2 linked regions of the Metabacillus sp. B2-18 genome follow. The protein of the gene in region 1 interacts with the protein of each later gene in a pairwise test. Links are inferred from orthologs where the notes say so. Each region holds a gene or a part of one and is shown on either strand. Other genes may lie near its edges.

Evidence for each region. Proteins that work in one complex are often made in the same cells at the same time.
Region 2: the proteins of hprK (region 1) and LPC09_RS03850 interact in binary tests that used the Bacillus subtilis proteins (3 or more experiments, as listed by UniProt). The link is inferred for Metabacillus sp. B2-18 from one-to-one orthologs.

What each region holds. Positions count from the first base shown.
Region 1 is NZ_CP088245.1:4,318,561-4,322,134, reverse strand. Bases 299-3,112 are described here. They hold hprK (HPr(Ser) kinase/phosphatase), read left to right. Parts: upstream 299-1,144; coding sequence 1,145-2,080; downstream 2,081-3,112. Other genes in these bases: LPC09_RS21865 (nucleoside recognition domain-containing protein), read left to right, coding at 3,091-3,112; lgt (prolipoprotein diacylglyceryl transferase), read left to right, coding at 2,242-3,060; LPC09_RS21880 (diguanylate cyclase domain-containing protein), read left to right, coding at 299-880. In the rest of the region: more of LPC09_RS21880, read left to right, coding at 1-298; more of LPC09_RS21865, read left to right, coding at 3,113-3,574. UniProt on the Bacillus subtilis protein: Catalyzes the ATP- as well as the pyrophosphate-dependent phosphorylation of 'Ser-45' in HPr, a phosphocarrier protein of the phosphoenolpyruvate-dependent sugar phosphotransferase system (PTS).
Region 2 is NZ_CP088245.1:734,507-738,010, reverse strand. What follows is about bases 282-3,025. They hold LPC09_RS03850 (HTH-type transcriptional regulator Hpr), read left to right. Parts: upstream 282-1,233; coding sequence 1,234-1,818; downstream 1,819-3,025. Other genes in these bases: LPC09_RS03840 (DUF3267 domain-containing protein), read left to right, coding at 2,393-2,932; LPC09_RS03845 (DUF1878 family protein), read right to left, coding at 1,829-2,158; LPC09_RS03855 (YtxH domain-containing protein), read left to right, coding at 671-1,024; LPC09_RS03860 (membrane protein YhzF), read right to left, coding at 282-377. Outside these bases: LPC09_RS03865 (tryptophan transporter), read left to right, coding at 1-82; more of LPC09_RS03860, read right to left, coding at 183-281. UniProt on the Bacillus subtilis protein: Negative regulator of protease production and sporulation.

The DNA of each region.
Region 1 (3,574 bases):
AGAAAAATATAGATTTATTGCCAATCATACATCAGACTTAATTATGATTCTTGATAATCAAAAATCAATCACATATGTTTCACCTTCCTCAGAACCGTTGTTGGGGTACTCTTCAGTAGAATGTCTGGACAAGCATATTTCGGTATTCATTTCTGAACATGACATACTTTCTTTTATGAACTGGGGTGAACAGCTAGAAAAAACAAATACAGTTCTAGAAACAGAGCTTCGTTATAAACACGCAAGTGGCTGTTTGATTTGGATGGAATTAAGGGGTTCTTATGTAGTTGATGAGGATAAAAAAAGAACGATTATTGTGTCAAGAGATATCAGTGAACGTAAAAAGTATGAAGAAGAATTAAGAAATATAGCTTTTCATGATTCTTTAACAGGTCTGCCAAACCGATATTATTTTAATGAATTATTAAAAGACGAAATGAGAAAATCTAAGGTCCACTCAATGGAAATGGCTATAATGTACCTTGATATTGATTCTTTTAAGCAAGTAAATGATACGTTTGGACATGCTGGCGGTGATGCCATTTTGATCGAATTCTCAAAAAGAATTCAAAAAAGCATTCGAAATAAAGATATTGTTTGCCGCTTAAGTGGTGATGAATTTGTTATTATTGTTTCAATTCCAAGTGATGAGGAAGTTGTTCGAAACATTGCTTCTCAAATTCAAGCTGAGCTAAAACAACCAATAGTTTTTGAACATCATCAAATCTATATTACAGCATCTATTGGAATCTCAATCTATAATGAGGAAGAATTATCATCAGAAGAATTAATTAAGAGAGCGGATCATGCCCTTTATGAAGTAAAAGAAAATGGAAAGAACGATGTTACGTTTTGGGGTGATTCGTTCGTTAATAAATGATGGTGCATTTCATGATGAAATGCACCATTTTTTTATACGTTAATTAGTAGCTACTACACCTTACAGGCTCACCAGTAGGAGAGTTTTCTGATTATCTAATAAATAGTTTTGGAAAGCAGGACACTAATGCTAGAATAGAAAAAGAAGTCTTTCTTTCCAGATGAACAAGTATTTGGTGTAAGAAACTGAAGACTAGCAAGGATTTAAACAGATATTAATGAACATAGAAAGATTTTCTTTCTAGTTAACAAAGGAGGACACACCGTGCCAAAAGTTCGCACAAAGGATCTTATTGACAAATTTAATTTTGAAGTGATTAGTGGAGAAGAAGGAATAAATCGTCCAATTACAACAAGTGATTTGTCACGTCCTGGTATTGAGATGGCTGGTTTTTTTACATATTATCCGAAAGAACGTGTTCAATTACTTGGTAAGACGGAATTATCATTTTTTCACCAGCTTTCCGCGCAAGAGAAAAAGCATCGTATGGACGAGCTTTGTACAGAGATTACTCCTGCCATTATTGTGACTAGAGAAATGGAAACTCCTCAGGAGCTGATCGATGCCTCTGAACGTGAAGGAGTTCCTGTGTTACGTTCATCGATGAAAACAACCCGTTTATCAAGTCATTTGACGAACTTCCTTGAAGGAAAGCTTGCCCCAACAACTGCTGTTCATGGAGTGTTAGTTGATATCTATGGTGTGGGTGTTCTAATTATTGGAAAAAGCGGTGTTGGTAAAAGTGAAACAGCCCTTGAGCTAGTAAAACGCGGTCACCGTCTTGTCGCAGATGATTGTGTGGAAATACGTCAGGAAGATAAGGATACGCTTATTGGAAGTGCCCCTGAGCTAATTGAACATTTATTAGAAATTAGAGGACTAGGAATCATCAATGTGATGACACTATTCGGTGCAGGTGCGGTTCGAAGCTTTAAACGTATTACACTTGTGATTAACTTAGAACTATGGGATCAAAATAAACAGTACGACCGCCTAGGTCTTGAAGAAGATAAAATGAGAATCATTGATACAGATATTACCAAGCTAACAGTTCCTGTTCGTCCTGGACGTAACTTATCTGTTATTATCGAAGTAGCTGCGATGAATCACCGTTTAAAACGAATGGGTGTAAATGCAGCGGAGCAATTTACAAATAAGCTTGCCGGTGTGATTGAAGATGGAGACAACGAGGAAGAATAAGGAATACTAACCATGTGGAATCGGAGTCATCGCTCCGGTTCTATTGTTTTGGAATAATAAGGTAGTATTCTTGATCGATAAAAAGTAAAATAAGGATGGTTGGTCAAAGGTAATCAAAAGATGGATATACATAGAAACTACATATGCAGGGAGTTGAAGAAATGGAAGAAAGTATTAAGCCACTTAACCCGATAGCCATTGAATTAGGTCCGATTCAAGTACATTGGTACGGTGTGATTATCGGCTTGGGCGCATTGCTTGCCTTACTTATTGCTGTAAGAGAAAGTGAACGACGCGGACTGCATAAAGACACATTTGTTGATCTTGTTCTGTTTGCGATCCCAATTGCCATTTTAGGAGCAAGAGCCTATTATGTTATTTTTCAATGGGATTATTATTCTCAAAACCCGGGCGATATTATAAAAATCTGGAATGGCGGTCTCGCGATTCATGGTGGGTTGATCGCGGCGATTATTACTGGAGCAGTATTTGCAAAAGTGAAAAAGCTTTCGTTCTGGAAGCTAGCTGATATTGCGGCACCAAGTATTATTCTTGGGCAGGCGATTGGACGATGGGGTAATTTTATGAACCAAGAAGCACATGGTGGTCCCGTTACAAGAGAATTTCTAGAAGGATTGTTTTTACCAGATTTCATAGTAAATCAAATGTATATTAATGGTCAGTATTATCATCCAACTTTCTTATATGAATCATTATGGAATCTCGCTGGATTTATCGGATTAATGCTACTAAGAAAAGCAAACTTCAGACGCGGGGAACTTTTCTTAACCTATGTGATTTGGTATTCAGTAGGAAGATTCTTTGTTGAAGGACTAAGAACTGACAGTTTAATGCTGACAGAAACGTTAAGAATTGCGCAAGTCATCTCAATTGTTCTTGTTGCAGTTGCTGTAGGCATTATCATCTTCAGACGTTTAAAAGGCTATTCTAATGTAAGATATTTAGATACGAGTCAATAAGTTTGCTTAACATTAAGGGAGAGGGTTGAAGTGGGAAAAAGCTTTAAAACCGGTCTGCAATCTGGCTTACAAACAACATGGACACTGGGTAAGGTTATTTTTCCAATTACATTAGTTGTGAGCTTGCTGCAGTATACGCCAATTCTGGATTGGATTGTTCAGCTTATTTCACCTCTAATGGGGATCTTTGGGCTTTCAGGAGAAGCGGCAATTCCATTGGTTATCGGAAACTTCCTAAATCTTTATGCAGGAATTGGTGCGATCTTATCTTTGGATTTAAGTGTAAAAGAAGTATTTATACTAGCCACAATGCTTTCGTTTTCACACAATCTATTAGTGGAATCCTCTGTTGCGGCAAAGGTCGGTTTAAAGCTTTGGATTATTTTGCTTGTTAGACTTGGCCTTGCCTTTAGTTCAGCTATCATTATTAACCTTGTTTGGCAAGGTGGAAGCGAGATGGCTCAGTACGGATTTGTTAGTCAAACAGCTGTAACTCCAGATGGATGGCTAGAGA
Region 2 (3,504 bases), 3.6 Mb from region 1 along the record:
ATTTAATGGAGCAGCCATGATTATTATCCTGCCAATTGTTCAAAGTATTTTCAAACGCTCAAAAAACTTAACAGTTGCTTAAGAACGTATAAAGAAAAACCCCGATCACAGATGATCGGGGTTTTTCTTTCATTATTTCAAGTACGAAGATCCACATTGTCCACCTTTCATTCGGATCTCCATTACTGATTAAAAACCATTAAAATAACACCAATTAACAGCATGATGACTCCTCCAGAAGCAAGTACAGACACCTTTTGTTTAACTACCTTTTTAGGTGGATAAGATGTTGATTGTTGTAGAAGTTTAAAATAATGAAAAGCACCAATAAATAGTAATAAGCTTATGACAAAAAATAAAAAGATAACACCTGACATGCTCATCCTCCCTTCAATCTTAATGCATTTTTGAAATTGCCAGCTTGGTGACAACTTATTATGTTTTGCCTACCCTGAAGTAAAATCTTTAATAGAGCCCAAATGTACGAAAACCTGTCCATTGAAGCACGAACCGAAGTGGGTAGCAGTAGGAACTAATGAAGGACTTTCTAAATATTTATGCTAACTCTCATGTATCTATGTATAATGTTTATTGAAGACACCTTTGGGTATGTTGATAAGAGGTTGTACGAATGTTTTAATTATCTACATAAAATATGGAGGGATAAAGAATGGCAAATAAAAATTCTTTACTAGTTGGTCTCGTTGTTGGAGGAGTGATCGGCAGCATTGCCACATTACTTTCAACTCCTTCTTCAGGAAAAGAACTACGCGGACAATTAAACCTAAATCGAAAGCAACTCGAAGAGCTTTTACACCAACTTAAAAACGAAAGTAAAGCATTGAAAGAACAAGTCATAAAAACAGTAAAGGATGGCTCAGTAGTCATGAAAGAGGTGTCCTCTGACTTTAAAAAAACAGTAGAACAATTTCAGCAAGAAATTGAACCACATAAAAATGATTTGATGAATGAAATTGAAGAAATTGAAATGAAAATAAAACAACTTGTACAAACCTTAAAATAAAACAAATCCTCTTAACATATGAATTATTTTTCTATTTCATCGAAAAGTGTGATGGACAAGCATTGTCTTCACACTTTTTTTCATTGTTAAACCATTGATATTAAAGGGTTTACAAAATTTTTTTAAATTTCGTAAATTTATATCTTTATTAATCTTTATTTTATTGGCATAATAGAGAATAATAATAGGGAGATCAGGGGTGACGGCTGATGAAACATAATGAAAGGGAATTTACGGTAAAAGAAGCCTTGTTATTTAGTCAACGCGTTGCACAGCTTAGTAAAGCATTATGGAAAACAATTGAAAAGGATTGGCAACAATGGATAAAGCCATACGATTTAAATATTAACGAGCACCATATTTTATGGATTGCCGATCATTTAAACGGAGCTTCAATTTCAGAGATTGCTAAATTCGGGGTTATGCACGTTTCTACTGCCTTTAACTTCTCAAAAAAACTTGAGGAAAGAGGCTACTTAGAGTTTTCCAAAAAAGCCAATGATAAGCGCAACACGTATATTAAACTAACAAAACAAGGTGAGGAAATACTTTCAAAGCTTTTAGAAGACTTTAGTCCAGACAGAAACTCTGTATTAAAAGGTGCTTTACCACTTCAAAATTTATATGGGAAGTTTCCAGAAATGATGGAAATGATGTGTATTATTCGTAACATCTATGGCGAAGACTTTATGGAAATCTTTGAACAGTCATTCCACAGTATAGAGGATGCATTCAATGATACCCAAGGAAAAGAAAAAGAGTCTAAGTCTGAACAATTAATTTCATCAACTTAATGAACGTTCACTACATTAATTCCAAAAAATCATCCATAAGAGGTCTGTATAATTTTTGCTTATGCAAAGCACGGATTGTTTCATATAAATCCAGCTTTGCATTTAATTGGCCGGCAAATTGCGTAAGGAGGTCTGTAAAGATCACTAACCCTTGCGCTTTTTGTTCATTATGGTTTTCACTAAGTTCATGGCAAACGGTATGTATTTCTTCAATTTCTTCCTTCGATAATCCTTTACTCATCACCATATGATAAAAAGGAAATTTTTCCGGCTCAAGCATTTTAATGAATAACGTTTGATAATATTCCAATGTCTCCAAACGCTTCTCTATAGAATCCATTTGTTACCCTCTTTCTCGTACATTATTGTCCTTTATTTTATAGTATTAGCGAATTTTAAGAAAGTTTTAACGAATACTTTTGTTATTGAAAATGAAACAACAAGTATGAAGCAACATCTAAATTGATACTTTTTATCTAAAATGGATCCTATTTCAAAATCCATATTGATTTTTTCATTGCACCGTCGTACAGTATGGTAGTACTTAGTTTTAGCAAATGTGGACGGTGAGACGATGAGCTGCTGGAAAACCATCAATCTTACAAAAGATATTGGACTATACAGAATCATATTAATATCGTTATTAACGATGATTCTTTCGTTTATTTTAACCTACTTACCTATTAATCTTCTTTATTCAAAAGTACATCTCAAAGACGGGCATTTCTTAATGTTTGTCCTGTTATTAATTAGCATGCTTCCTTTTCATAAACTGCTTCACATTATTCCTTTAATTCTTTGTGGCTGCAGAGTTTCAGTGAAGATTAAACTTTTTTATTTATTCCCCACAATTCAATTAAAAGCATGTCAGGGAATGAAAAAAAATGAAATGATTGCTTCACTTCTAACACCTTTTGTCGCTTGCTCCATTCTTTTTATACTTGGGAGTATATATTTGCCTACCTACATGCATTATTTTAGCATTGCAATGGCATTTCATATTGGACTTTGTGTTCCGGATTTTCTCCTTTTAAAACATCTACTCTTTGCTCCTAGGCTATGTTTTATCGAAGAATTTGAGGATGGTTACGAAGTTCTTGTTCAAAATAAATAGAAAAAGTGATAAGCTCTAAAATGTACCCTTTGTAAAGGACAGTTTTAAAAAAAGGCATTAAGCAGCCTGAAGAAGATGATCTCTGTATTTTACAGGGGTCATCTTTTTTAGGTTCCATTGATATCTATGATGGTTATAGTAAGTGATGTATTTGTCTATTTCGCGTTTTAGTTCGTCCAAAGTTTTACATGGCTTAATATTTGCTTCGTCTTTAAGGTGGCCAAAGAATGATTCTATTGGTGCGTTATCCCAACAGTTTCCCCGTCTAGACATAGATTGCCGTAATCCCATTTTCTTCACAAGCTTTTGGAATCCTGGATGGGTGTAGTGAGTTCCTTGATCTGAATGAATGAGAGCGTCTTTAGCTTTCTTATAGTTTCGGTTCTTCTTTAACTTGTGCAAGGTGTTTGTAGCTAACTCCATGGTGATACGATCCGATAGATGATAAGCTAGAATTTCACCTGTTGATCCATCTTTAATTACTGATAAATAAGCTCTTTGGCCATTATGGTAATGCATATAAGTGATGTCAGTAAGAAGTACGTTATATGGAATCCCTTGCTTAAATTGGC